Regions from separate parts of the Exiguobacterium sp. S22-S28 genome, predicted to be linked through region 1. Evidence: riboswitches for the same ligand, from Rfam matches in the RefSeq annotation. Region 1 holds a riboswitch; the other holds the start of a gene.

Region 1 (15,133 bases):
CTGGCGGAGGAACTGGCAGCATTGAAGCAGGCACCCGGGAAGAAAATCGCGATCGGCGGGGCGACGCTTGCGGCAGAAGCCGTCCGCTTGGACTTAATCGATCAGTACCATGTCGTCATCTATCCCGTCTTACTCGGCGGCGGCAAGCGGATGTTTCCGTTGTTTGAGCAATCGTTGTCCTTGCGGCTCGTTGATCAGCAAACCTTTGCTTCCAGTTGCATCGCGTTGACGTATGAACGGGTCCGAACCGACTCCTTATGATCATCAATGAATCCACGAAACAAGCAGTCTTTTTCTCCTTATTTTTGAAGGAGTAGGAAGGATTTGCTTGTTTTTTATATGAAGAACACACGTCTTTTCGAAGACGAGTCTTGAAGAAGAAATTCCCGATTCCGCTATGCTATGATAAAAAATATGAAGCGCACATAGATGAGGAGGGGGAAGGATGATTTATGTCGGCGTGACCGGTTGGGGCGATCACGACAGCCTCTATCCGACACCACAAGACCGGAAAGAGAAGCTCGCTGCCTACGCGGGCCATTTTCCGGCAGTCGAGGTCGATTCAACGTATTATGCGATTCAACCGGAACGGAACTACCAAAAATGGGTCGCGGAAACACCGGATGCCTTCCGGTTCATCGTCAAGGTCCACCGGGCGATGAGTGGTCATGACCGGGAAAACAAGGATCCGCTTGGTCCAATCTTTGAACAATACCTCGCGTCGATTGAACCGATGCGACAGAGTGGGAAGATTGCAGCAATTCTCGTCCAGCTCCCGCCTTGGTTTGATGTCAGTAAAGTCCATCTCGAGTATCTTCGGACGATCCGGAAGTCGCTGGCCGGTCTTCCTGTCGCGATCGAGTTTCGGAATCCGTCCTGGTATTCGGAAGCTTACCAAGAGCGGACGCTGCGTTTTTTGGCGGAGCATCAGTTCATCCATACGATCTGTGATGAACCGCAGACGGAAGATGGGTCTGTGCCGTTTGTTCCCGTCGTGACACAGGAGACGGCATTTGTCCGTCTGCACGGCCGTAATATCAACGGATGGCTCAAGAAGCCCGGTCAAAGCAGTGAGGACTGGCGGAAGGTCCGTTGTCTGTACCGTTACTCGGAAGAAGAACTGCAAGGTTTGGCGACACACATCCGTTCACTTGCCGAACAGGCAAAAGACGTGTATGTTTTCTTTAACAACAACTCAGCAGGAGACGCCGTACCAAACGCCAAACGATTGATCGAGATTTTAGGTCTTGATTATGAATCGCTTGCGCCCCGGCAAATTTCCCTGTTTTAACACCTAGAGGAGGCTTGAGCGTGAAGTTACACGTCATTCATTATAACGATCTGCATTCACACTTTGATATGTGGCCTCGCTATATGTCGTTCATGAAAGAACACCGGACGTACGATTCCCTCGTCTTCGATTTAGGAGACCATGCGGACCGGGTCGCACCGGCGACGGAAGCGACGCAAGGTAAAATCAATACGCATCTATTAAATGAACTGTCCCCGACGGCCGTCACGATCGGAAACAATGAAGGCATTACGTTTCCGCATGATTGGTTGGCGGACTTATATACGGACGCGACGTTCCCGGTCCTCGTCTCGAACTTGGCGGCACCGTTTGCGAAAGCCGGGATGATTCAACACTTACCGACGGGAAAAGTCGGGATTTTTGGGCTGACGGCTCCCTATTACGAGCTGTATGCCTTACTCGGATGGACGATTGAAGATCCGTTGGAGGCGGCAGCACGTGAAATCGAAGCCTTGCGGGATCAAGTCGACGTCTTGATTTGTTTAAGTCATCTTGGGTTTTATCAGGATGAAGAACTGGCGGAACGTTTCCCGGAGCTCGATTTGATCATCGGAGCGCATACGCACCACGTCCTTGATGACGGGGTCGTCAAAAACGGGGTGTTGATTGCCCAGGCTGGAAAGTACGGTCAGTATGCAGGTGAAATCTACTTAAACACGGATACAGGAGAAAAAGAGGCTGTCCTGCATCCGCTTGAAGCTTATCCGGCAGACGAGGCGACATCGGTCTTACTCGATAAAGAACAGTATTTAGCGGAACGTCAGATGAAACAACCGATTGGACGGACATCAGGTCTGGCGAATGACTGGTTCAATCCGTCCCCGTTTACACAACTGCTCGCGGATACGATGCGCGACTGGTGTCAGGCGGACCTCGCCTGTGTGCCGGCCGGCATGTTGCTTGGCTCCTTGTCCCCGGGACCGGTCTCATCGTTTGATCTGCACCGGCTTTGTCCGCATCCGATCAATCCGTGTAAGGTGACGATGACCGGTGTCGAATTAAAAGCGTTTATCGACGAAGTCGAAACCGAACGCTTCGAACAATTAAAGGTTCGTGGTCTCGGTTTCCGTGGTAAATTGATGGGCAAAATGCATTATGCTGGAAATCATCAACACATTGACAATACAAAGACCTATACCGTCGTTCTCCCGGACATGTTTACATTTGGTCCTTTATTCCCGGAAATTAAAGAAATGCCGAAAGAATATTTCATGCCGGAACTCTTGCGGGATCTGTTGTTCAATCGCTTATCGGAGAAGTCAGAATTTGGTGAATTACCCGTCCGCAAACACTGAATATTTGTTATACTGTAACAGAAATCAGGTCAGCTTTTACGGATAAAGGGGGAAACCGATTCATGGGACGCGGAGAGATACAACGTAAACCAGAGTGGTTGAAAATCAAGTTGAACACGAATGAGACATACACAGAACTCAAAAGTATGATGCGCGAGAAAAAGCTCCACACGGTATGTGAGGAAGCGAAATGTCCGAACATTCATGAATGTTGGGCCGTGCGCCGGACGGCAACGTTCATGATTCTTGGAAGCATCTGTACACGGGCTTGTCGTTTTTGTGCCGTCACGACGGGTCGACCAAACGAACTCGACTTAGAAGAACCGAAACGAGTGGCGGAATCCGTTCGTCTGATGAATCTGAAACATGCGGTCATCACAGCAGTTGCCCGTGATGATTTAAATGACTTCGGGGCCGGTGTTTACGCGGAGACGGTGCGTGAAGTGCGTCGTATGAATCCGGAGACATCGATTGAAGTCTTACCGTCCGACATGGGTGGGAACTTTGACGCGTTACAGACGCTGATCGAAGCCAAGCCGGACATCATGAACCACAACATCGAGACGGTACGCCGCCTCACACCGACGGTCCGGGCGAAAGCAACGTACGACCGGACACTTGAATTCCTGCGTCGTTCAAAAGAACTCGCACCGGAAATTCCGACGAAATCGAGTCTGATGCTCGGACTTGGGGAAACGTGGGACGAAATCTTACAGACGATGGACGACCTGCGTGCGAACGACGTCGACATCATGACGATTGGTCAGTATCTCCAACCGACGAAAAAGCACTTGGATGTCATCAAGTACTACACGCCACAAGAATTTGCTGAATTAAAACAGATTGCGCTCGGAAAAGGCTTCTCGCATTGTGAGGCCGGTCCGCTTGTCCGTTCGTCGTACCATGCTGACGAACAAGTCAACGCTGCGAAAAAAAATAAAGCGGCTCTACCAATTGATTGATGATCCAGGACCGTCCACGCTGCGTGCGAGGACGGTTTTCTGCTGTCTGACGATTCGTTTTCAAGTATGATTATGGTAAGATAAAGGAAGCAGGGGGTGGAAAAATGATACAAGTCAATCGTGAAAGATATGAAATCGTCGAAGAAAAACGAGAAGGATTCAACGAAGAAGCATTCATCGGCCGGTTTAGTGATGTGCTCGAAAAATACGACTACATCGTCGGAGATTGGGGACACGGGCAATTGCGCCTCCGTGGATTCTATGAAGACAACCATGAAAAAGCAACGTTTGATACAAAAATCTCCCACGTGGCGGATTATTTGTACGAATACTGCAATTTCGGCTGTGCGTATTTTATCGTCAAACGGATGGAATTCGTAGAAGGAGAAGAAGCACCACCTCGCTTCGACGGATCTTCAGCGAATACGTTAAAACTGAAACGGAAGTTTTCGGCGGAAAAAGAAGAAGTAAACGAAGTCAAAAGCGAACAGTAATCAAAATGACATTTGAAAGGATGTTTCCGATTAGGTGTTTTCGGCTAATAGTATAGTATTACGCACCTATAGGGGGAACTATCCATGAGAATCGTCGGAATCTACCATTCAGTACCAGAAGTCGTCAGTGCTGTTCATGATTTACGTGTCGCAGGAGTTGTTTCAACAGATTTAAAAGTCATTGCCCATGATCGATATGATCTGGAACAGATCGAAGAATTGGCAGATCTGAACAATCAACAAACATCGACGCGTCTGTCGCAGGAAGACCATATGAATCTCTGGCAAGAGATCAAAGGCATCTTTAAAAAGGACAGTGCCGGATCTTCTTCACACAGCGATGTGCTTGAAGCGAGCGGATTGACGAAAGAGGATGTCAACCGTGCCAACAAAGCAGCGGAAGAGGGACAATTCGTCTTACTCGTCGGCGATGAAGCAGATCAACATTCTGAGCGGAAAGCCCACGATGAATCGGATAATACGAACGTTTTCAGTGGTCCAAACACGCTCAATGAGCGGAACGACCGGTTACTGTAACAGCAAAACAGCCAACTCCTTTGGGAGCTGGCTGTTTTTTTATAGTCCGATGTAGTCGCGCAGGTAGCCCTCGAGCTCGTCTGCCGCCTCATCTTCTAAATCAAAGGCATGAGCGATGTAGCCCGGCTCGTCAAAGTCGTCCGGACCGATGATCGCAAACCGGTTCGACAACAGGTTCAGCACCAAAATCTTGCCGAAGAAGTGCTCGGAGTGGGTGATGGCCAAATCGAAGCGGCTCGTCTCGCCAATCCAACAAACGAACCGGGTTTTGGTTTGTTCGACTTCATCATATAAAAAATCACGTTCTTGCATCATCTGTCAGTTCCCTCATTTCCTTCATCTCTGCTTAGATTAAAGGGTTTGGGGAACTTTTTGCAAGTACGGTTTACGCGAAAGGCTATGTTCTGCGATGACCTTTCGGATCGTCCGTGTTTTTGAACGCATCACGAGTGACGTCGTTTCGACGATATCGTCCGTCAAGAAGCGGACGCCGTCGAGCATCTCCCCTGTCGTCACGCCGGTTGCAGCAAAGATGCAGTCATCACTCTTGATCAGATCGTCGAGCGTCAACAATTGCAGCGGATCGGCAAGTCCCATTCGGATGACACGCGCCGTTTCTTCTTCATTCATCGGATGCAGACGGGCCTGCATGTCGCCGCCCATTGCCTTGACGGCAGCTGCTGTGATGACGCCTTCCGGTGCGCCACCCGTTCCGATGAAGATGTCGATTCCGGTTGAAGGAGAGAGCGGGGCGATTCCTGCCGAAACGTCTCCATCCTCAAAGAGACGGACACGAGCGCCGACGCGCATCGCTGCTTCCCGGAAATGATCATGACGCGGACGATCCTGCATGATGACGGTGACGTCTTCGATTCGTTTTTGATTCAGTTCCGCTGCTTTTTGAATGATGACTTCGAGTGGATCGTCGAGTGAGACATGTCCTTTTAAGTTCGGTCCGACGGTCAGTTTATCCATGTACATATCTGGTGCGTGGAGCAGGGCACCTTCATCCGCGACCGCAATGACGACCATGGCGTTACCGAGACCTTTGGCGACGATGTTCGTCCCTTCAAGCGGATCGACGGCGATATCGACGACCGGTCCGTTGGCAGTTCCGACTTTTTCACCGATGAATAACATCGGTGCTTCGTCGAGTTCCCCTTCGCCAATGACGACGGTTCCCGCCATGTTGACGGTATTTAAGACTTCGCGCATGGCAGTCGTTGCCGCATCATCGGCTTCGTTCTTTTTCCCACGACCAATCCACTTGGCGGATGCTAGTGCTGCTGCTTCTGTTGCTCGGACGATTTCTAATGCTAATTCCCGTTCCATCTATGAATAACCTCCAAGTCACCTAATGTGACATACTATTTTCGTAAAAATCTAAATTGAGGATAACACATTGAGGAATGTGATGCAAACAGCCTTTCTGCTTTTCATGTCCCGCGGATAGAGCTAAAATGAAGGATGTGAGGGGGAATGCTGGATGTATTTCGTAAATCGTGAAAAAATTGAACAAACGGTGGTTTGTTTTGAAACCGCGCTGCGTCAAAGCAAGGAATTAACAGGGGATGCGTTGACGGTTTCACTGGCGTGGGAACGGATCGGATTTTTGGTGATCGAAAGTATCATCGATGTGGGGAACAGTATGATTGATGGTTTCATCATGCGTGATCCGGGAAGTTATGAAGATATCGTCATGATTTTAGAAGATGAACGGGTCGTGGATGCGCCGCTGGCGACGAGTCTGAAACGGATCGTCGCCCTGCGGACACGGATTGTCCGTGAATTTACGACATCGAGCACAGCAGAGATCCGGGATGTTCTTTTGGAAGAAGAAACGCAGTTGCGTCGTTTTCCGGAAGCCGTCCGACACTATTTAGAAACAGAACTCGGACCGGTCTCTGCATTTTTACCAAATGAGGAGTGAGCCAGGATGAAAGCAAAAGGATATTTGTTTGATTTGGATGGAACGATGTATAACGGGACAGAACCTGTCAAAGAAGCGGTTGATTTCGTAAATCGTCTGCAAGAGCAAGGGGTGCCATATCTGTTCGTTACGAACAATGCCTCGATGACGGCGGAAGCGGTCGCTGAAAAATTACGTGGCATGGGTGTCCATTCGAACGCGGAGCACGTCTTGACGAGTGCGATGGCGACAGGTCGCTACATCGCAGAACTCGATCCGGGTGCGAAGGTCTATGCGATTGGAGAAGGTGGATTGATTGATTCCCTCGAGCGTCAAGGCCTACAGGTCGTCGCAGACGAGCATGCCGATTATGTCGTCATCGGTCTCGACCGTCAAATTACGTATGAGAAGTTAGCAATCGGAGCACTGGCAATTCGTGCAGGAGCCCGCTTCATCTCGACGAACGGAGATATCGCGATTCCGACCGAGCGTGGCTTTTTACCGGGGAATGGTGCGTTGACGTCCGTCTTACGGGTAACGACGGAAAAAGAACCGTTTTATATCGGGAAACCGGAACCGGTGATGATTAATATCGCAGCTGAGATGATTGGTCTCGCGAAAGAAGACCTCATCATGATCGGTGATAACTACCATACGGACATTCTGTTCGGCATCAATGGTGGTATCCGGACGATGCATGTCAACTCCGGTGTCCATACGCCGGTCTTCATTCAAGGGCAGGATGCTCAACCGACGTATATGGTCGATACATTGGCGGAATGGATCTTGTGAACAAAAAAATCCCCATTGACAGATGTCAGTGGGGATTTTACCGATTTAGAAGACTTGTTCGACTTCAACGACGCCGGCTACTTCTTCAAGTAGGGCACGTTCGATACCAGCCTTCAGTGTGATTGTTGAACTTGGGCAGCTGCCGCAAGCTCCCATCAAACGGAGTTTGACGATACCGTCTTCTACATCTACGAGTTCAACGTCTCCTCCGTCACGAAGAAGGAACGGACGCAATTTTTCGAGTACTTCGTTTACTTGATCAAACATTTCCATGCGTAAACACATCCTTTCTTATAGCATCATTGTAACAGGGTTGAAAAATGTTCTCAATCTGGAAAACTTGTATACTAAAAAAGAAGTGCAACAGGAAGAGGGGGACAAGTGATGGAAATCAAAGTATATGGCGCCGCACAGACGTGTCCGAGCTGCGTCGGGGCACCAAGTTCGGAAGAGACCTACAGTTGGCTGCAGGCCGTTCTCGGACGGAAATATGAGACGGCATTGACGTTTGAATATGTCGATTTCGAAGCCGCGCCAGTTGAAGATGACTGGATTCTGGCTTTAAAAGACGATGTCTATTTTTATCCGCTCGTCCTGCTTGACGGTGAGATGATCGACGAAGGGTACGTCCAATTGAAAAAAATCACCCAGGCAATCGATACGAGACTTGAAAAAACGGCCCCGGAATGACCGGCGCCGTTTTCTTATTTGATTTTTTTGTGTTTCCAGAGCACGCCGGACTTCAACAGGCGTGGAACTTTTCCAGTCAGCGCCTGTTTCCCCATGACGATTCCGAATCCGTCTGATTTCCCGAGTGATCCGAGCATCCCGCGTAACTTGATTTCCGGCAGTTTCGGCAACTTCTTGCCGGCCCATTTTGCCTGCAGGACATCGACGACTTGATCGGCTTGATGTTCCGCGAGCTGACCGCTTGGAGCATACGGCAAACTGGCACAGTCCCCGATGACGAAGACATTTTCATGTTCCGGCACATGGTGGTGTTCCGTCAGCTTGATCCGTCCACCGCTGTCTGCTTCAAACCCAAGATCGCGCACGACTTTGACCGGTTGCGTGCCGGCCGTCCAAATCGTCAAGTTCGACGGATAGGCGTCATCCCCGTTTTGGACGTCATCCGCCGTGACGAACGTGACGTTGGAATTGTTGATGACTTCGACGTCGTGCTCTTCGAACCATTCCTGGACGTACGTCGATACTTTATCCGAGAGGAAGGACAAGACGGACGGACCGCGGTCGAATAACCGGATTTTTAAATCTTTCCGGCTTTCATGCAGTTCACTGGCCAGTTCGACACCGGAGAGACCGGCTCCGACGATCGAAACGATGGCCCCCGGAGAAAGTCCGCAGATCGCCTGTTGTGTTTTCCGTGATTCCTCAAGTGTCTGGATGCTGTACGTAAACTCTTGTGCGCCCGGTATGTTATGGTATTTGTCTTCACACCCTAAAGCGATGACTAAATCATCATAAAAAAGTTCCGTACCGTCTTGCAGATGGACGGAGTTCGTCTCGGGTGAAATCTGGACGACGTGACCATATTTATATGTGAGGTGTTCTCCTTCCGGAAATGCGATTCGGACATCCCGATCCGACAATGTTCCGGCAGCCAGTGCGTAATATTCTGTTTTTAAGGCATGATACGGTAAACGATCGACGAGTGTCACAGCGACCTCTTCATCCTTGAATCGTTCACAAATCCGCATCCCACCGTATCCACCACCTAAAACAACCAGTTGCTTCATAACTTAAAATCCCCCTTAGTTCCCCTAAATCAGTCTGACCTTGTATAATACGACATGAGGAAAGATAATTCCTGCTTGAAGGAGGAAAAAAAGTGAATCCGATTATTGAATTTTGTATCAGTAACTTAGCGACAGGGACCCAGGTCGTCATGCAACAACTCGAACGGGACCCGAATGTCGATGTCGTCGAATATGGTTGCCTTGGATATTGCGGGATCTGCTCACTCGATCATTTTTGTCTGGTCGATGGCGAAACCGTTGTCGGAGAGACACCGGAAGAACTGCTTGAAAAAATTTATCAGAAAATCGAAGAAAACGAGCTCTAAAAAAATCCCCGTGTCTCAGATGAGACCGGGGATTTGTGTCTGTCAGCGGGCGCGGCTTCGGACTTAGAAGGACTGTTGGCGACGCATCATCCATGGTTTGAGTTTCAAGAACAGCGGAATAAAGAGTGCTGAGATGAACATCGCCTTGATGATGTTAAACGGCAGGATACCGGCCGTGATTGTCGTCCATTTGACGGCTGGATCCAACATGTAATCCATTCCGAAGAACCAAGCATACGCTGGAAGAATTAAGATATAATTGAGGATTGCAAGACCAAGTGCCATCGTGATCGTACCTGCGACGAGCCCGGTTGCAAGACCTTTGGTAGATTTCTTTTTATGGTAGAACCAACTGACCGGAAGAATGAAGGCGATACCGGCAGCAAAGTTTGCAAGCTCTCCGACCGGAACACCGCTTCCGCGGAAGATGTAGTACAGGACGTTTTTGAGTGCTTCGACGATGACACCTGCAATCGGTGAGAACATGATGGCAGCGATCAAAGCGGGAACGTCACTGAAGTCGATCTTCAGATAGTTCGGTAAAAACGGCAGTGGAAAGTTGAGTAACATGAGAACAAACGAAATTGAACCTAACATGGATAACGTGACCATCTTTTGTGTGCGTTTCATACGAGTATAATCTCCTTTTGCTCGTTCCTCTCGATGAAGTATTGGCATGGCTGCGTCCAAAATAAACCCCCATCGAAAAATGTTCGATAGGGGAGAAGTCCGCAGTAAACTAAGCCTGAACGATTTTTGCAAAAAATCGGTTCAAGAAATAGAAACATGCCGCCATCTTCTCCCATCCAGACTATACTGTCGGCTCCTGAGTCACACAGAATCAGCAAATAGCGCCCTATTCGCTCGCGGGCTTCAGACGAATCGTCTGTTTACCGCCGGTCGGGAATTTCACCCTGCCCTGAAGATGGAACGATTTAATTTTTTTTGATACAACTCCTTTATACAACGAATTCAAGATAGTTTCAAGCAACTAGGTTTCGATTCCCTCTGAAATTGCGTATACTGATAAAAAAGGGAAGGTGATGACATGATTCATTTAACAGAAGCGGCCGCACTCCAAGTCAAAGAGATGATGTTGCAGGCGCCGAACGATGAACAGAATCTGCGGATGCTCGTTCAAGGTGGCGGATGCAGTGGTCTCTCCTACGGTATGGGCTTTGACAGCCAAAAGGAGACTGACTTAACCTTTGAGCAACATGGGGTGAAGGTCATCGTCGATCAAAAAGATTATCCGGTCGTCAAAGGACTGGAAGTAGATTATAAACAATCGATGCTCGGCGGTGGATTCACGATCACGAATCCGAACGCCATTGCGACATGTGGATGCGGGACGTCGTTCCGGACCGCAACAAATGCCGGTACACCCGGCGGATGTTAATCTAATCCGTTTCACCGCAGACGATGCCGTCTGCGGTTTTTTTGTTTTCAAAGCGAGAGGAACAGGACTTCACGGTGTACATGGAGAAGGACTAACAAGAACGTTAGAACGCCATGACGAGGGAGGACTATCGATGCGAAAAGTACTGATTTTTGGTGGAACACGTTACTTTGGTCGACGATTGGCACTACGGCTTGCGGAATCGGGGGATGATGTGACGATTGTCACGCGCGGCGAGCATACACCGCCGGTCGCGAAAGGCTTGACATTTTTTAAAGGGGACCGGACGTCAAGCAGTACGATGAAGGATCTTGGAAGTCAGAACTGGGACATCATCTATGACAATATCTGCTTTAATCCGTATCAGGCGAAGCTTGCGGTGGATGCTTTTGAAGGGAAAGTCGGACGCTATATCCTAACGTCGACGATGTCCGTTTATGAGCAGGGCGGAACGAACATCTCAGAGCGGACCTACAATCCGTTTCCCGGGAAATATGACTTGGAAAAAGAACATGATTACGGGGAAGGAAAACGTCAGGCGGAAAGTTACTTTTTCCAACGGGCGACTTTCCCCGTAATCGCCGTTCGCTTCCCTGTCGTCTTAGGGCCGGACGATTATACGGAACGACTGGTGTTCCATATTAAACGGGCCTTGGCGGATCAACCGATTGTTGCTGAAAATTTATATGCGAAGATGGGCTATATCTCGAGTTACGAAGCGGCATCCTTCCTCGAATGGTGCGGACGTTCGACGATGACCGGACCGATCAATGCAGCAAGTGACGGCGTGTTATCGATTCAGGACCTGATGGATAAAATTGACCGCGTGGCGAAGACGACATCCCGGTTTGAAACGAAGGGAGACGATCCGTCCCCACTGGCACCGGATCACGACTTTTATATGGATACGACAGCCGCAAAACAAGCGGGGTATTTATTCCAACATGTCGACGACTGGCTCGATCGACTCATTGAAGAGGAGGTTCGCAATCACAAATGATTACGTTAATCAAACCGTCCGTGCAACTTGAAGTCGAATACCTCGATTTTCTGACAGAGTGGCAACAGTCCGGTGAAGCCATCGTCCCAAGTGTTGTCAGCAAAACTTTTTTACCGTTAGCGGATTTTTTAGAGGCGCAGCAAGAAGAAGAACAGGTGGCCCCGAAAAACTGGGTCACCCACTCGACTTATTGGTTGTACGACGGACAACGAATTGTCGGTGCGGTCAATTTCCGGCATGACTTAAACGACCAACTGCAACAAATCGGCGGTCATATCGGTTATGGAATTCGTCCGAGTGCTCGGCAGAACGGATATGCGACAGAAGGGTTGCGTCAAGCGCTCGCCGTCGCGCGAGAGCGGGGGCTTGCCTCTGTCTTGATCACCTGCAGTGCGGACAATATCGCATCCGGCCGCGTCATCCTGGCGAACGGCGGTCAGGAGATTGCATCGTACGTCAAAGAGGACGGCGGACGTGTCCGACGTTTCATCATTCCGCTAGGAGAATGAGCACCGTGAACATTCGATTAGCCGTTCCGGGAGACGCCGACCGCATTGCGCAAGTGCATATCGTCTCTTGGCGGGAAACGTATCACGGCATCATTCCGACGATGTATCTGGAGCAGTTGTCGCACGACAAGCGGAAACACGGCTGGCGGAAAAGTCTGACGGAAGGTCCGGTCTTCGTTGCGCTTGATCAGACAAACGAAGTCATCGGATTTGCGAACGGTGGACCAAGCAGGGGGAGCAAAGGGACGGAAGGAGAGTTGTACGCGCTCTATCTTTTAAAAACCCATCAAGGACAAGGGATAGGGAAGCGGTTGTTTGATCATGTCCTAGAAGAGTTGCGACAGCAAGGCTTCTCGTCTTGCGTCGTCCACGTGTTGGCGGATAATCCTTCCCGTTTCTTTTATGAACGCTTCGGCGGACGTCTCGTTTTTGAACAACGGATCGAGCGGGGTGGGAAACAACTGATGGAGTACACGTATCGAATTATGCTCTGACCATCATCCAATCTATAAGCCCAAAAAAGCAGCGTCACTTCGATCTGGAAATCGAGGTGACGCTGCTGTTGGGTCATACTTAATGGTTTTTGACTTTTTCAAAAAGACTTGTGGAGTGTTGCGGATGACGGGCTGATGGGTCAACAAGCAACTTCGCTTGGTTGACGGCAATCGGAGCTTCTCCGAAACCGGTCGCAATCAATTTGACACGACCGTCGTAAGTCGCGATATCCCCGCAAGCAAAGACGCCGGGAATCGCTGTTTCCATCTTCGAGTTAACGCGGATGGAATTGCGTTCGAACTCGACTTCCCACTCCTTGAGCGGTCCGAGCGAGGAGACGAAACCGAAGTTACAGACGACATCATCTGCGCCGACGACGATGACTTCATCCGTTTCGGCATGTTTAAACGTCAGCGTCTCGATGCTGTCATCCCCTGTGACCGATTCGAGCGTATACGGTGTCATGACATTGACGGACGAATTATGCAACAATTCGACCGTATGTTCATGGGCACGGAATTTATCACGACGGTGGACGAGCGTGACAGATTTTGCGATCGGCTCAAGCATCAAGGACCAGTCGACGGCGGAATCGCCGCCGCCGAGTAAGACGACTTGACGATCTTTGAAGCGGTCCATCTCGTTGACGAAGTAATGCAGGTTGCTGGTCTCAAACCGTTCTGCATCGGCAACGCCGAGCGGGCGGGCAGCAAACGAGCCGTTTCCGGCCGTCAGAATAACGGTTTTCGTGTAATGTTCTCCTTTATTCGTCACGAGGCGAATCAGTCCGTCATCGAGACGTTCGTAGGCAAGCACGGTCTCGCCGAGGACATAGGTCGGATCAAATTCGTTTGCCTGTTCGAGCAGACGATCGACTAAATCCTGTGCTTTGACTTTCGGGAAGCCGGCAATATCGTATATATATTTTTCAGGATAAAGCGTCGCCAGTTGTCCACCGAGTTGTGGCAGACTTTCGATGACTTTCGTCTTCATCTGACGCATGCCTGAGTAAAAAGCGGTGAACAGTCCGACTGGACCACCGCCGATAATCGTTACATCATATGGTTGGTGCATCTGAGTCCCTCCTAAAGTTGGATACTCCTATTATATAGGAAGATGGGTTCCCTGTGGCAAGTGCGGGACATCTCACATTTTTTTCAGGGATTGCATATTTTTACTTTGCAATCTATGATAGAAAATGGTTCAATGAACGTATAGACGTGTGAACATTATTTGAACAAAGTTTTTGAGCATTTATCTGCAATTGAATGTGAAGAAAATCACAACAAAACTATTAATCGTAAGGGGTATCAGAACATGAACACACCAAACATTGTTATTCTTGGAGCCGGCTACGGTGGATTGATCACAGCAGTCAACCTTCAGAAAAAACTTGGCGTCGACCAAGCAAACATCACTTTAATCAACAAACACGATTATCATTACCAAACAACGTGGTTACACGAACCAGCAGCGGGAACAATGTCTGCTGAACAAGCGCGTATCTACATCAATGATGTCATCAATCCTTCACGTGTCAAACTCGTCAAAGGGATCGTCGAGAAAGTCGATACGGCAAGCAATACAGTGAAGCTCGTCGACGGTGGAACAGTCCCTTACGATTATGTCGTCGTGGCGCTTGGTGGCGTTCCTGAAACATTCGGCATTAAAGGGTTGAAAGAGAACGCTCTAACGATCAGTTCATTGAACAGTGTACGAAAAATCAAGGAACACATCGACTATTCATTCGCAGAGTACAAAACGACGGGTTCAACAAACCGTTCGCTCTTGACGATTGTCGTCGGTGGTGCTGGATTTACGGGTATTGAGTTCATGGGTGAACTCGTCAACCGGATTCCGGAACTTTGCAAACAATATGATATCCCACGCGAACTCGTTCGTGTCGTCAATATCGAAGCGGCTCCAACGGTCCTTCCTGGATTTGATGCGGATCTCGTCAACTACGCGCACAAATGGCTTGAGCGCCAAGGCATCGAGTTCAAACTCGGTAACGGCATCAAGGAATGTGGACCGGGCAGCGTGACATTCGGACCGCTCCAAGGTGAAACAATAGAAACAATCGAAGCGAACACAATCATCTGGACAGGTGGCGTCAGTGGTAACCCGGTTGTTGCAGCATCTGGCTTTGAAGCGATGCGTAACCGTGTCGTCGTCGCAGAAGACCTCCGTGTTCCTGGACATGAAAATGTCTTCATGATCGGTGACTGTTCAGCTGTTATGGATCCGGCTTCAAACCGTCCGTACCCGCCGACGGCTCAGATCGCGACACAACAAGCACACAAAGTGGCTGAGAACATTTCGGCACTGATCGGTGGACGTCAAACA
Region 2 (15,133 bases), on a different contig from region 1:
AAAAAGGATTAGCGATTGGTGCAGCATTGACGACGGTATTATTTGCGGGGTGTGCCGCTTCCGGAGAAGAGGATCAAAAAACGGTCAAGCTCGGTGTCAGCGGCTCGGACACACAAGTTTGGGAATATGTTGCGAAAAAAGCGGAAAAAGAGGGCATCACGATTGAACTCGTCAAGTTTTCCGATTACGTCCAACCGAATCTGGCACTGGCAGAAGGTGAAATCGATGCCAACTCGTTCCAGACGATTTCGTACTTCAATGCCTTTAAAAAAGAACATAAGTTAAAATTGTCGCCGATTGCGACGACGGTCATCGCACCGATGGGGATTTACTCGGATAAAGTCAAGGACGTCAAAGACATTCCGGTCGGCGGGAAGATTGCCGTCCCGAACGAAGCGACGAACATGGGACGGGCACTCCTGTTGCTTCAGGAAGCCGGCTTGATCAAGCTGCCGGACGACTTTGACGGAAACGGATCCGTTGATAAGATTGTCGAGAATCCGAAAAAGCTGAAGATCGTCCCGGTCGTTGCCGGGCAGACACCACGCGTCCTGCCGGATGTTTCCGCATCGATCATCAATAACGGAATCGCCGTCGATGCCGGTTTCAATCCGATCAAAGACTCGATTCTCCATGAAAATGAAACAGCGAAACCCTACATCAACATCATCGCGACACGAACAGAAGACAAGGACAAAAAGACGTTGAAGAAAATCGCTTCACTCTACCAACAGGACGATGTCGCGGCCTTCATCAAAAAAGAATACAAAGGAAGCACGATTCCGACGTTTGTCCCGCTCAGTGACATCGGCGAATAACTAAAAATTCAAAGGAGCGTGACCCAAATGACGGTTCAGACAAAACGGGAAAACTTGATTCAAACGATTGAGCAGGATATTGAACAAAAACGCGAGTCGTATCTCGAGACGAGTCACCGGATTCATGCGACACCCGAGATTGGCAATGAGGAATATTTTGCGTCGCGTCATCATGCGGAACGCCTGACGGCAGAAGGGTTCACAGTCGAACTCGGGGTCGCCGGACACGACACGGCGTTCCTGGCCCGGAAGACTTCGGATAAACCGGGGGCGACGGTTGCCTTCCTCGCCGAATACGACGCATTGCCCGGGAATGGTCACGCCTGCGGACACAACATCATCGGCACGACGAGTGTCGCAGCGGCGATTGCGCTCAGTAAAGTCCTCGATGAAGTCGGCGGCAGTGTCGTCGTCCTCGGCACACCGGCGGAAGAAGGGGGACCAAATGGCAGTGCGAAAGGCAGCTTCGTCAAACACGATCTCCTGACGGGAATCGATGCGGCACTGATGGTCCATCCGTCCGGACAAACGCGCATCACCGGATCCTCGCTTGCCGTCGATCCACTGGATTTTGCCTTTACCGGCAAACCGGCTCATGCGGCAGCGTCACCGGAAGAGGGCATCAATGCACTCGACGCCGTCATCCAACTCTTTAACGGCATCAATGCCTTACGCCAGCAATTATCGAGCGATGTCCGGATTCACGGGATCATCACCGACGGCGGAGACGCCCCGAATATCATTCCGGAGTACGCTAAAGCCCGCTTCTTCATCCGGGCGACGACACGCGAACAGCTGAATGCGGTGACGAAGAAGGTCAAAGCCATTGCCGAAGGCGCAGCCCTTGCGACCGGAGCGACGCTTGAGGTCATCGCATTCCAAAATGAGGTCGACAATCTCCTGTTCAACCGGACGTTTGACGAGATTTTCCGGGAAGAAGCGATTGTACTTGGGGAAGACGTCAAGACAGATGAACGGCCTGGACTCGGTTCGACCGATGCCGGCAACATCAGTCAAGTCCTGCCGACCATCCATCCGTACATCAAAATCGGAGCGGATGATTTGGTCGCCCATACGGAAAGTTTCCGGGAAGCGGCGCGGTCGGAACAAGGCGACGAAGCCTTGATCACCGGCGCCAAAATCCTGGCGCGGACGGCGTTACGTCTGTTGACGGACAGACAGTTACTCGGGACGGTCAAACAAGAGTTCCATGACCGGAAAAACGGTTATTTGGCATAACAGAAAAAATAAAAAGTATGTTTCCATCCAGCAGACGTTGCTTTGATCGTCGGCTGAATGGGACGTACTTTTTTTCAGGAATGGAAGTAAAAACAAATTCTTTTTTGTATTTTAAAATAACCTGTGCTAGTCTTGAGCTGTACAACTGAATAACCAGTTCTTCGGGGTAGGGTGAAAATCCCAACCGGCGGTGATGCGATTTTCGAGTCGACGAGCCCGCGACCCATAGTGTACGCACTATGGCTGACTTGGTGTGATTCCAAGGCCGACGGTAAAGTCCGGATGGGAGAAGAACGAAAAAATGTGCTTGAAACCATTTTCTGAAAAAATACATTCAGAGAAAGGTCTATTTCTGTATGCTTCAAAACAGAAAAACAAGACGTTTCTTTCGTGACCCTTCAATCATGACGCCCTGCAAATGCAGCGGCGTCTTTTTCTTTTGAAAGGAGCGAAATCATGAACAATAAAATGCATCAGGCGATGCAATTGGCAGAGATGTTAGACGGACAAACGAGTCCAAACCCAAGTGTCGGCTGTGTGATTGCGAAGCACGGACGAATCATCGGCTTCGGGGCGCACCGGTTTGCCGGGGGTCCCCATGCCGAAGTCGAAGCGTTACGGATGGCGGGGGAGGCGGCACGCGGCGCCGATCTGTATGTCACGCTTGAACCGTGTAACCATCACGGCAAAACACCTCCTTGCACGGAAGCAATCATTGCCGCCGGTATCAAGCGGGTGTTCGTCGCGACGGAAGATCGTCATGCGATCGTCGCGGGTCAGGGCATTGCACGTCTGCGCGACGCCGGACTGACGGTCGAAGTCGGATTGCTGCAAGACGAAGCGGTTCGTTTTTATACACCGTTTTGGCAAAGTATCGAGCGAAAACGGCCGACAGTCACAGTAAAAGTCGCCCAAAGTTTAAACGGTATCGTGACGACAGGCGGACAACGTTGGATTACGTCAGAAGCCGCGCGAGTGGCGGGACGACGGCTACGGGCTTCGCACGACGCGATCTTAGTCGGTAGTGAAACGATCGTGGTGGATGATCCCGCATTGACGTTACGCAGTGAGGAGGGAATCGAACCGATTCGTGTCCTCGTTGATCGACGGGGACGGTTGTCAGAGACGTTTCAGGTCTTGCACGACGGTCTGAATCCGACGTACTGGCTGACGGAACAACCACGGATCAGTTCCAAGCCGAATGTCACCGTCCTTGTCGGAACGTACTCGACACCTGATCGAATTCTCGAGACCTTATACGAACAAGGCATCCGCAGTCTCTTGATTGAAGGCGGACCGACCATCCAGTCGGCGTTTTTAGAAGCAGACCTTGTCGATCGTCTCGACATCTATCAAGCGCCGTCCGTTCTAAATGGAACACCGGGATTATCAAGTACCGTTGAAATCGAAGATCGATTCGATTTAATGGACGTGGAACCGATCGGACAGGATGTGCATCTGCGCTATACGCGGAAAGGAGGCAGCTCATGTTCACAGGATTGATTGAAGAAGTCGGAACGATCAAACGAAAAGTCCCGCGTCCGAACGGTCTAGCGCTCGAAATTGAAGCAAGGCATGTCCTTGAAGGAACAAAAATCGGCGACAGTATCGCGGTCGACGGTATTTGTTTAACGGTGACAGCGATGACGGCCACCGGATTTACAGCGGATGCCGTCCACGAAACGATTCGGGCGACATCCCTTCAGACATTGCGCGTCGGGACACCGGTGCAACTGGAGCGGGCGATGCCAGCGAACGGACGATTCGGCGGTCATTTCGTCAGTGGACATATTGACGGGACAGCCCGGTTGTTAAGCCGCCGTCCGGACGGTGAAGCGATGGAATACCGGTTCGAAACCGGTGACTGGAGTAAATACTGTATTCCAAAAGGATCAATCGCGATCAACGGCACGAGCTTGACGATTCAACACGTGGAGACGAACAGTTTGACCATTTCGTTGATCCCGCACTCACGGCAGGTGACGACGTTTGACCGGCTCCAAAGCGGAGCGCTCGTCAATATCGAGTGTGATCTGATGGCAAAACACTTGTATCACTTTACGCAACAAGAGCAGAAAACCGATTGGTCGGCATTTTTAGGAGGCGGAGCAGGATGAACGGATTTGATCTTGTAGAAGAAGCCATTGAAGAATTAAAACAAGGGTGTCCAATTATCGTCTGTGACGATGAAAACCGGGAAAACGAAGGCGATTTGATCCTGCTTGCGGAACATGCGACACCGGAACAAATCAACTTCATGATCACTCACGGCAAAGGACTTGTCTGTGTACCGGTCAGTCCGCAACTCGCAGAACGACTTGAGTTGAACCCGATGACGGATATCAATACCGATCCGCACGGAACGGCGTTTACGATCAGCATTGATCACGAAGAGGCGAAGACCGGCATCAGTGCTGCGGAGCGCGCGTTGACGATTCAGCGGATGCTGACGGATCAGTCCGGTCAATTCAAGCGTCCGGGACATATCTTCCCCTTGATCGCGAAAGAAGGCGGTGTCCGGGAACGGCGGGGGCATACGGAAGCGGGTGTTGATTTGGCACGGCTGGCCGGAAGTGCCGAAGCAGCCGTCATTTGTGAAATCATTTTAGAGGACGGGACGATGGCACGTGTTGACGACTTGTTGACGTATAAAGAAGTCCATGGACTGAAGATGATCACGATCGACGCACTCGTTTCTTATCTGGAACGTCCGGTGCGACGCGAAGCCGACGTCTTGCTGCCGGCGGATCACGGAGCATTTCGGATGCTTGGTTATACGACGCCCGATCAAAAAGAACACGTCACCGTCTTATCGGGAGAACCGGAAGACGGCATGCTCGTCCGGCTTCATTCTGAATGTTTGACAGGAGACGTCTTTGGCTCGAAACGCTGTGATTGTGGTCCGCAACTTGATGCCGCACTGGAACGCATCGGACAGGAAGGCGGAGCTGTTCTCTACCTGCGCCAAGAGGGACGGGGAATCGGATTGATGGCGAAGTTGAAAGCCTATGAGTTGCAGGAGCAAGGACTCGATACGGTCGAAGCGAATCACGCACTCGGTTATGCGACGGACTTACGTGATTACACGGTAGCTGCCGCGATGTTGCGTGATCTCGGCGTAACGAAAATTCGTCTGATGACCAATAATCCGGAAAAACAACAGGCACTGGAAGAACAGGGTATCACGGTGCTCGAACGGATACCGCTTGAAATCGTACCGGTTCCGGAAAATAAAAATTATCTGCACACCAAACAAACGAAACTCGGGCATCTGCTCGACATCCAAGGAGGACAATGACATGGTATTTGAAGGATTTTTAACAGGTGAAGGACTACGCGTCGCGATTGTTGCAGCACGATTTAATGAATTGATCACATCTAAACTGGTGGGCGGAGCAAACGATGCATTCCGTCGTCACGGAGTCGCAGCAGATGCCGTCGATACGGCGTGGGTACCGGGAGCGTTCGAGATTCCGCTCGTTGCAGAAAAACTTGCGAAAAGCGGAAATTATGACGCAGTCATCACACTCGGTGCGGTCATTCGCGGAGCGACGTCGCATTACGATTATGTCTGCAACGAAGTGGCGAAAGGGGTCGCCGGAGCGTCGCGTGAAACGGGAGTGCCTATCATTTTCGGTGTCTTAACGACGGACTCGATCGAACAGGCTGTTGAACGGGCAGGAACGAAAGCTGGCAACAAAGGATATGAAGCGGCGGTTTCAGCGATTGAGATGGCGAATCTGTTACGGACCATTTAATGAAGGAAAACGTAAGGCTTGAGACCTGTTTCTAACGGAAACGGGTCTCTTTTTTGTATGTGACGCAGGATTTCATCTGCTCTATCCCTAATGGAGAGAGTAAGACATTTTTTGGAAGGGAGAGGGCCGTGATGCGTCTGAAAAAAACGTACTATCTGCCTGGAATCGCCGGCTTTTTGGTGGTTTATTACTTGTGGATTCTGATTTTCACACAGCAACCGGAATGGTCTTCTTGGGGAAGTAACCTGCTTTCCATCCTCGGCTGCTTCTCGGCAACCTGTTTATTAATTCAAGCACAACGAAATCCGAAGCAGCAGGAAGGCCGTTTTTTTCTTTATTTGGCTTGCGGGACAGGAAGTTATTTGATGGCGGAACTGATTTGGTTGTCGTACGAAAATATTCGTCAAGTCGACGTGCCCTTTCCCGGTATCTCGGATATTTTTTATGTGTGGCAGTCGGTCTTCTTTTTAATAGCATTTTTACATTTGATTCGCCGGCATGTCACGAAAAACCGGTTGATTAGTTTTATCTTCGATATTGCCATCGTCATGACGGTCGCCGTCACGTACAGTTGGTTTTTCTTGATCCGTCCGTTGTTTGATACGCCGTTTGCATCACGAGGTGAAGTGATTTTGGCATTTGCCTATCCGATGTGTGATATCGTGCTTCTGTTTTGCATGATCAGTATTTATTATCTGTTCGAGAAAAAAGAGTGGCGGGGGCGCATGCGCTTACTCCAATTCTTGTTTATCGGGCTCTTGTTGCAAGTCGTAGCGGATACACTGTTTGTCTATATGACGACCGTCAGCGGCAATGAGGCGGTTCGTTTGATTGATCCGTTATTCATCCTCGGATTATTGATGGTCGGTGTAGCGGGGCACGTCAAAAAACCGGTTGATGCGAACGAGCCGAATGACAGACGACAACGGAGTACGGTACAACTGGGGAAACTGTTTTTGCCGTATCTGCTTGTTATTGTCCTGTTTTCGACAATGGCTTTGTATGCCCGGCGTGATGAGGCCTTGAACGGGTTGATGATCGGTTGCGCGATTACGATTCTGTTGATTTTAATCCGGCAGATCTTGATGATTTTGAGCAATCAGGAATTAATAGAAGAAATTCATCATAAGGCAGATGAACTCGAAGAAAGTGAAGAACGGTATAAATCATTGTTCACGTACCATCCGGATGCCGTCTATTCGCTTGATCTGAAAGGGAGAATCGAGAGCGCCAACCCGTCCTTCGAAAAACTGACGGAGCAAAGTGCGGACCAACTGGTCGGAAAATCATACCGGCAATTAATGGAACAGCAAGCAGCAGCTGATGAGGAGATGACGGCGCATCAATTTGAAACGACGTTTCGCAAATCGGGCGGGACGGATGTTTTGCTAAACGTAACAAACATTCCGATTCGTGTCCGGGACCGGTTTGTCGGTATCTATGGAATCGGTCAGGATATTACACGTGTGCGGGAAAATGAATTGAAAATTCGCCGTCTTGCGTATTACGATCATTTGACCGGAGCGATCAACCGGACGTACTTTGAAGAAGTGCTTCATCATTTGGTGGAAGTGGAACAGGACGATGAAACGATCATCTTGTGCTTCATCGATTTGGATGATTTCAAACTCGTCAACGATTCGTTTGGCCACCACGTCGGAGATCAGTTATTGATTCAAGTCGCAAGCCGCTTACAAGAGGTGACAGAGCCGGACGATCTGGTGGCGCGTCAAGGCGGTGATGAATTTACGGTCATTTTGCGTCATGTCGCATCGGAAACGGACGGACGGATCCGGACGGCCCGACTGCTCGAACGGTTACGCATGACCTATACGATTGATGAGATTGAACTGATTTCGAACCCAAGTATCGGAGCCGTCAGTTATCAGCGGACAACCGACAAGCCGATCGTGACGTTGTTGAAACAAGCTGATTTAGCGATGTATCAGGCCAAATCAAGCGGTGGGAAATCGATTATCTTCTTTGAAGACATTGCGGAGAAAGCATCGTACCGATTGCGGCTCGAGTCCGAATTACCGGTTGCGATCGACACCAATCAGCTGGTGTTGTACTATCAACCGCAAGTCGATACGGTGACGTACCGGATGGTGGGTGTCGAAGGATTGATCCGTTGGAATCATCCGGAACTCGGCATGATTGCCCCGAACGATTTCATTCCGATGGCAGAAGAGGCGGGGATGATCATTCGTCTCGGCGAATGGGTGTTACGCGAAGGATTTTTACAAGCGAAGCGGTGGGAAGACGAAGGCTTGACGTTGAAGGTCGGACTGAATGTCTCGATGCAACAGTTCCACCATCCGACGTTCGTCTTGACCTTAATCCGTCTCGTAGAAGAAACACAGGTCAATCCGGCCCGAATTGATCTTGAAATCACGGAAGTCTCGGCCGTTGAAGATATTGAGGAGACGGTCGAGACGATGAATCGTCTGAAGGAACTTGGGTTCACGATTTCAATTGACGACTTCGGTACCGGCTATTCTTCCTTATCCCGACTAGCTGATTTTCCGATTGACACGTTGAAGATTCCACGCGAGTTCGTCGAAAAAATCCAACCGGCAACATCCGGCTACTCGATGATTTCCTCGATCATTCACTTGGCGAAATCACTTGAGCTCGAAGTCATCGCCGAAGGAGTCGAGACACTGGAGCAGGTCAATGTCCTCAATCGTTTGGAATGTTCCCGGATGCAGGGATATTATTTTGGTCGTCCGATGCCGCACGAACAGATTCCAGCGTTGTATCAAAAATAGGCAATCCCTTCCGTATCATGCGGAAGGGACTGCCTGTTTTTTATTTTTACTTGAGTTGGGTTGAGACTGAAACACCTTTTTTAATGACGTCACGTTTCTCGTTCAGGACGTCACTGGTCAATAATTCAACGGACGTAAGCGGTTGTTCGATGATGAAGCCGAAGTTCCCGGTCCGTGTCTCAGACGGCGCGTATGTCGTCGCGAGTGACTCGAGATAGACATCGTCCTCAATCGTCTTTTCAGTCTTGGCATCGAGTTTGAAATGAGCGACCGGGTTAAAGGTGACCGGCTTGTCACCTGTATTCGTGATCGTCACACGTGTCTTGACGAGGTCGAATGACTCATCATGGGTAAAGCCGTGGAAAAAGTCGATCATCCCGTAACTCGGACGGGCATGGAACACTTTCATCTCTTCGATTTTCATCGTGATCGGTCCGATGGTGTGTGTCGCGTCAGGCTGGACCATCTTCTTTAACGTCAGTTCACCTTTATCGTCGGATACTGATTGATTGACAGTCGTCAGCTCGCGGTCATCTGGTAATTGCGGGTTCGGGACGTAAGCGGCAGACTTTTCGATCGATACCGGCGTCTCCTGTTTCGGGACCGACTTCTGTGACGACTTCTCTTCTGTGGTGTCTGACGCATTGCCACAACCGGCAAGGATCGTCCCGAGCATCAAGGCAGCAAGTATCTGTTTCATGGAAAGTCTCCTTATTTCTTCGATTTCAACAGGTCGAAGATGATTTTGGCGTGATCCGTATTATCAACTTGACCGGCAAATCGGTCTTTCGCTGGACCAAAAGCATAGACAGGGACGTCTTCACCGGTGTGACCACCTGTCGTCCAGCCTGTGTGTGAGCGTTCGTTGAAGATGGCTTCGATCGCATTATCAACGTCGAGTACTTTCTTCGATTCCGCGGCGCGTGCGACGGACTGGATCTCGTCCTCCGTCAAAGCGAGTCGGTTTTGATCGATGTACGTCGTCAAGGTCTTCCGGACGTCGGCGCCTTCAATGATTTTTGCCGCCATGAAGTCCGGCGTCTTTTTCGCTGCCTTGATCGGCTCGGCGAACCAGTTGTAGATACCGTCTGCTCCGATCGAGTAACCACCGGTCGAATGGTCGGCTGTCGCGACGACGAGTGTATGTTTATCTTTTTTCGCAAAAGCGATCGCTGCTTTGAAGGCACGTTCGAAGTCTTCCATCTCGCTCATCGCCCCGACGATATCGTTATCGTGACCCGCCCAGTCGATTTGGCTTCCTTCGACCATCAAGAAGAAGCCTTTTTTGTTCGAATCGAGACGTTTGATGGCTGAGTTCGTCATCTGCTCGAGAGACGGCACGGTATTCTCGCGGTCGATGCGTTTTGGCAGTCCGCCGTCCGCGAACAGACCAAGAACCTGCTTGTTCTTATCCGCCTGCATTTGATCAAGATCCGTGACATAGCTGTATCCGTCTTTCTTGAACGATTTCGTCAAATCGACATCCGGACGGACGAAGTTCGACTTCCCGCCGCCGAGAAGGACGTCAATCTTGTGTTTTCCGTTGACACGTTCTTTAAAGTAGTCATCGGCGATGGCATTCATGTTCTTGCGGTTCTCATCATGCGCCCCGAACGAGGCCGGCGTCGCGTGTGTGATTTCGGATGTCGCGACGAGTCCTGTCGATTTGCCGCGTTGCTTTGCCGCTTCAAGGACGGTCTTGACTTCCGATTTATCGTTGTCGACAGCGATTGCCGCGTTATATGTCTTGACACCGGACGACATCGCCGTTGCGGCAGAAGCCGAATCGGTTACGTTTTGTTCCGGGTCTTCCGGATACGTCATCTGTTGACCGACCAGATATTGATCAAATGCCGTTTTTTCAGCGATTGGCGTCGCAGGATTGTTTTTTAAATACCGGTGGGCAGAGGTATAGGAGACACCCATTCCGTCACCAATCAAAAAGATGACATTGCGGATTTCCGGTGATTTTGCTGATTTTGTTTTTGCCTCGGCGTCGTTCATTGAGACCATTGTACTGAGAGAGAGTGTGGATAAGGCCATAATAGGAATGATTCGCTTCAACTTCATGGATGTTCCTCCTCAAGGAAAATGAATGGTATGCGCTACTGGGTAAAACCTACAGACCTAACTGTAACGTTCAAATGTAAAACGAACATTTTGCTGATGTAAATTTTCATGAAGAATAGTCAGCAATCCTACAAGGTAAGAGATAAGACCTGAATGAAAAGGTGTAAGAACTGGGGAGAAAGGTAATAGCATAGTATAGGCAATTGAAACATTTTCCATTAAGAACACGTAAAAAGAGATAATCAATGAACACGTAAAAAGAGATAATCAATTTCAAGGAGGAATGACGATGAAGAGAACAAGGTGGATGACAGTTGGTTTCCTCACGGCGACGATTGGGCTGGCTGGGTGTAATGACCAGACCATAGAAGATGGTGGAGGGACGAACGGTTCGAAACAGCTTTCGAATACGGAATTGCTGAAAAAAGCAACGGCTGCGCAGGAAGAAATCGAATCGTTTCACATGGAAGGCGACATGACCTCGGATGCTGGAGAGATGTCGGTGAATCAAAAGGTGGCGGTCGACATCATTCAAAAACCGCTTGCGATGCATCAAATCGTTAATATGAAAAATCCACAGGATGGAAAAGACATTCGGGTGGAGAACTATATCATGGATGATAAATTGTACATGTCGCAAAATAACCAGTGGTTTGTTCAGGACATCTCGGAGCTTGGTGACATGATGGAAGGTATGAAGTCAAATGCCTCAACTGAACAAAATCTAAAGCTGCTCAAGAAATATAAAGACAGCTGGACAGTTAAAAGAGAAGGAAATGTCTATCAGATTGACGTTGATTTAAAGGGAGACAAGTTGAAAGCGTTTATGAAAGATTCGCTGGAACAAACAGGACAGCTTGCTCCGATGAAGGATGTCATCGATCAAATTGATTACAAAAAGATGGTCTACTCGATGACGTATGACGCCAAAACGTATTATCCGAAAACACTTGATATGGAAATGGCGTTTGAAGTGGACGGACAATCGGAATTTACGATGAAAAACGAATCAACGTTCTCAAAATTTAATGAAATCAAATCGATTGATTTACCGGCGGAAGCCAAAGATGCGCAGGCTTTACCGAACGGAAATCAGTAAAAAAGTGGGAGACGGATCGTTTAAGATCCGTTTCCCACTTTCGTTTTGCCGATCAGACTTGAAACTGCCGAAGTACGGTATGCAGTGACTCAGCTTGTTGCTGACTGGTTGCAGTTTGATGGCGGACATCACGGAAAGCTTCGACGGAGTGACCAATCTGTTCAGACATCGACTGTGTTCCTTGCGCTCCGTCATTGACAGTTACAGCGACATCATGAATGACGCCTAACATATTGGCGGTTAACTCCTGCAACTGTGCTGCCTGTTCTGCGAAAGTGTCAGCAGCAGAACCAAACACGTCAGCATCTGCCCGGTATTGAATCGAGGCGTCTTCGAATAAATCATAGTCATGGACGACCTTCGTATCGATGAAGGATAACATATCGCCCGACGCTGCATTGAGCTGTTCAACGGAATCGATGACGGACAGCGAGACGGTTTGAATCTGTTCGACTGTATTTCGACTGCCCTCTGCCAGTTTCCGGATTTCTTCCGCTACGACGGCAAATCCACGTCCGACTTCACCCGCGCGGGCGGCTTCAATCGAAGCATTTAATGCCAACAGATTCGTTTGTGCGGCAATTGACAAGACAGCGTCCGATAAAACCGAGATTTCCTTAACTGCTTTTGCCCGGTTCATGGCTTCTTCGAGCCGGATTTTTGTTTCCGTTAAAATATGAGTGGCCGATGACTTAGCGTCAGTCGCAACAACGTGCAGGGCATGAGCACGCTCATCAACTTCTTGTGCTTGTTTGCCATTATTCCGTGCCATCGTGACAATGGTTTGAATCGTTGTTTCCATGTCGATGGCAGAGGAGTTCATTTCCTCGGCGGAAGCAGCTGTCTCCTGCATACCGGCAGATAATTGCTCAATCGTATGAGAAGTCGTTGCCATTTCCTGATCGAGTTCTCCAATCCGCTCCGCGACTTGTTTCGAGGTCGAGACGACATGAGTCGTCGTCTCATCGACTTGTACGATGATACTGCGTAAGTGAATGATGAACTGATTCATGGAATCTGCGATTTGTCCGATTTCATCATGACGGACTACATCGATCTGAGCTGTTAAGTCTCCGCCCTGTGTTGCCAGTTCATGTGTCTTTTCCTGCAATTGGTCTAACGGTTTGAAAATCGACCGCAGAATCAGGAACGTAAAGATGATGCCGAGCAGACTGATCAGACCGATGATGGAAAAGAGCAGGATATACGCTTGGTTTGCGGATTCCGTAATGCTGTTGCCGGTCTTCTCGGCTTGTTTATTGTTATAAGCGACGATTTTTTTTAGACTGTCGGAAACCGCAAAGTACGAGTCTCGGCTCGTTCCTTCGAAGTAAGTGACAGCTTCCTGTTTCGTTTCCGGCGTACTGAGACGAAGCAGTTCATTTGTCGTCGTCTTAAATCGCTGTAGATTTTTTTCGAGTGCATCAAATAATGTGCGATCGGATGCTGAATAAATTGTTTTGTTGTATTTTGCCAAATTGGTGTCGACCGTCGCAAGTCCATCGGTCAAGCGTTTGCCGTATTCAGCCTTTGTCACTGGATCGTCTTCTTGAATATGCAACAACTGGACACGACGTAAATCAGACAGTGCAGTATTCGTTTCATGTGACAAGTTCAGACCGGGAATCCAGGAAGAAGTGATGGTTTTGCTTTTTTGATTGGCAGTATTAAGTGAAAATGCCCCAAACAAACCGACTGCGATCAGGCTGAGCAAAAGAATGGAGGACAATAAGACTAACTTCGTTTTAATCTTCATCATGCACGCTCCTTTTTGCAAAATGAACAACAATCCAACTATCTGTAATATAACAAGTTGCTTTCGGAATTTACTTTTATTTGAAAAATATAAGTTGGACAATCACATGTAGTTGAAATCATATGTTGACAATAATCTGTAAATTCTGAAAAATAGAGAAGTATACATACTGAATTGAAGGAGGGGAAAGAATGGGAACATCGTTTAGTGATTGGATCAGCACGGTATCGGACTTTGTTTGGGGGCCGCCGTTGCTCGTCTTTTTGGTCGGTACGGGGATTTACTTGACGATACGATTGGGATTCATTCAGATTACCAAGCTTCCGTATGCGTTGAAACTGGCATTCACAAAACATCAGGATGATACATCCGAAGGGGACATCAGTCACTTTCAAGCGCTGATGACGGCGCTCGCCGCAACGGTTGGAACGGGGAATATCGTTGGGGTGGCGACGGCCGTCGTACTCGGGGGACCGGGCGCGCTCGTCTGGATGTGGTTATCGGGATTGTTCGGGATGGCGACGAAGTATGCCGAGGCGATTCTCGCCGTCAAATATCGGGTCGTCGATGAGAAGGGACAAATGGCCGGGGGGCCGATGTACTATCTCGAACGGGGACTAAATCAAAAATGGTTGGGCGTTCTATTTGCGGCGTTTGCGTCGCTTGCTGCCTTCGGAATCGGAAACGGTGTTCAGACGAACTCTGTCGCCCTTGCGATGAAGTCGACGTTCGATGTCCCGTTGTATGTGACAGGAATCGTTTTGATGATAGCGACAGGAGTTGTCATTCTCGGTGGAGTTAAATCGATCGGGAAGGTCGTCAGTTATTTTGTTCCGTTCATGATTTTCTTTTATGTCGGAAGTGGTCTCTTGATCATGGTCATGAACTACGAATTGATTCCGGGTGCCATCTCGACGATTTTCAGCAGTACGTTCTCAAACGAAGCGATTACCGGTGGAGCAATCGGAGCGGCGATTCGTTACGGGGTTGCGCGTGGGGTGTTCTCGAATGAGGCGGGTCTCGGTTCTGCGCCGATTGCAGCTGCCGCTGCAAAAACGGATTTTCCGGGTCGGCAGGCGCTGGTCTCGATGACACAAGTATTTCTCGATACACTTGTCGTCTGCTCGATTACCGGATTGACGCTCGTCATGGGTGGTCAGCTGGATACGAAATTAGAGGGTGTCGAGTTGACGACAGCGAGTTTTGAAGTGTTCCTTGGACCGGCCGGAAAATACATCGTGACGATCGGACTCGTCATGTTTGCCTTCTCGACGGTCCTTGGTTGGTCGTATTACGGGGAAAAGTCTATCTATTATCTGTTTGGTCAAAAATCGATTTTACCGTACCGGATTATGTTTGTCCTCGTCGCGGGTCTTGGAGCGATGACGACGAACTTGAATATGGTTTGGGCGATCTCAGATGTCTTCAACGGACTGATGGCGATTCCGAACTTGATCGGATTGATTGGATTGTCCGGTGTCGTCATTGCCGAAACCCGGCTGTTCCGGGAACAGCTGAAACGGGAGGAAGCAAATCGACGCATTTCATAGAGATATACAAAACCCCGCACTCTCGTTTGAGAATGCGGGGTTTGTTTGATTAAGTCGTTTGATACAACATGA

What was found. A riboswitch is a leader RNA that binds a small molecule or an ion and turns the genes downstream of it on or off. The one in region 1 is predicted to bind FMN.
Region 2: it holds a riboswitch for FMN, as region 1 does, so the genes downstream of both, ribD (bifunctional diaminohydroxyphosphoribosylaminopyrimidine deaminase/5-amino-6-(5-phosphoribosylamino)uracil reductase RibD) here and ACHA8N_RS13085 (ECF transporter S component) in region 1, are expected to answer to the same signal.

What each region holds. Positions count from the first base shown of each region.
Region 1 covers NZ_JBHFFC010000030.1:33,096-48,228, reverse strand. Annotated here, with positions in the region: gene ACHA8N_RS13155 (dihydrofolate reductase family protein) at 1-261, shown strand, start outside; gene ACHA8N_RS13150 (DUF72 domain-containing protein) at 446-1,291, shown strand; gene ACHA8N_RS13145 (bifunctional metallophosphatase/5'-nucleotidase) at 1,312-2,607, shown strand; gene lipA (lipoyl synthase) at 2,631-3,569, shown strand; gene ACHA8N_RS13135 (YutD family protein) at 3,674-4,063, shown strand; gene ACHA8N_RS13130 (general stress protein) at 4,148-4,600, shown strand; gene ACHA8N_RS13125 (DUF3055 domain-containing protein) at 4,640-4,915, opposite strand; gene glpX (class II fructose-bisphosphatase) at 4,952-5,932, opposite strand; gene ACHA8N_RS13115 (DUF86 domain-containing protein) at 6,087-6,530, shown strand; gene ACHA8N_RS13110 (TIGR01457 family HAD-type hydrolase) at 6,537-7,301, shown strand; gene ACHA8N_RS13105 (NifU family protein) at 7,347-7,574, opposite strand; gene ACHA8N_RS13100 (DUF1462 family protein) at 7,686-7,991, shown strand; gene ACHA8N_RS13095 (NAD(P)/FAD-dependent oxidoreductase) at 8,006-9,058, opposite strand; gene ACHA8N_RS13090 (YuzB family protein) at 9,151-9,384, shown strand; gene ACHA8N_RS13085 (ECF transporter S component) at 9,448-10,014, opposite strand; FMN riboswitch at 10,175-10,315, opposite strand; gene ACHA8N_RS13080 (HesB/IscA family protein) at 10,433-10,783, shown strand; gene ACHA8N_RS13075 (NAD-dependent epimerase/dehydratase family protein) at 10,917-11,783, shown strand; gene ACHA8N_RS13070 (GNAT family N-acetyltransferase) at 11,780-12,292, shown strand; gene ACHA8N_RS13065 (GNAT family N-acetyltransferase) at 12,298-12,786, shown strand; gene ACHA8N_RS13060 (NAD(P)/FAD-dependent oxidoreductase) at 12,866-13,861, opposite strand; gene ACHA8N_RS13055 (NAD(P)/FAD-dependent oxidoreductase) at 14,105-15,133, shown strand, end outside.
Region 2 covers NZ_JBHFFC010000033.1:76,308-91,440, reverse strand. Annotated here, with positions in the region: gene ACHA8N_RS16130 (MetQ/NlpA family ABC transporter substrate-binding protein) at 1-818, shown strand, start outside; gene ACHA8N_RS16125 (M20 family metallopeptidase) at 846-2,057, shown strand; FMN riboswitch at 2,211-2,355, shown strand; gene ribD (bifunctional diaminohydroxyphosphoribosylaminopyrimidine deaminase/5-amino-6-(5-phosphoribosylamino)uracil reductase RibD) at 2,514-3,560, shown strand; gene ribE (riboflavin synthase) at 3,545-4,174, shown strand; gene ribB (3,4-dihydroxy-2-butanone-4-phosphate synthase) at 4,171-5,355, shown strand; gene ribH (6,7-dimethyl-8-ribityllumazine synthase) at 5,357-5,815, shown strand; gene ACHA8N_RS16100 (EAL domain-containing protein) at 5,947-8,586, shown strand; gene ACHA8N_RS16095 (DUF4352 domain-containing protein) at 8,633-9,286, opposite strand; gene ACHA8N_RS16090 (alkaline phosphatase) at 9,298-10,656, opposite strand; gene ACHA8N_RS16085 (DUF6612 family protein) at 10,946-11,755, shown strand; gene ACHA8N_RS16080 (methyl-accepting chemotaxis protein) at 11,808-13,511, opposite strand; gene ACHA8N_RS16075 (alanine/glycine:cation symporter family protein) at 13,703-15,061, shown strand; gene treC (alpha,alpha-phosphotrehalase) at 15,111-15,133, opposite strand, start outside.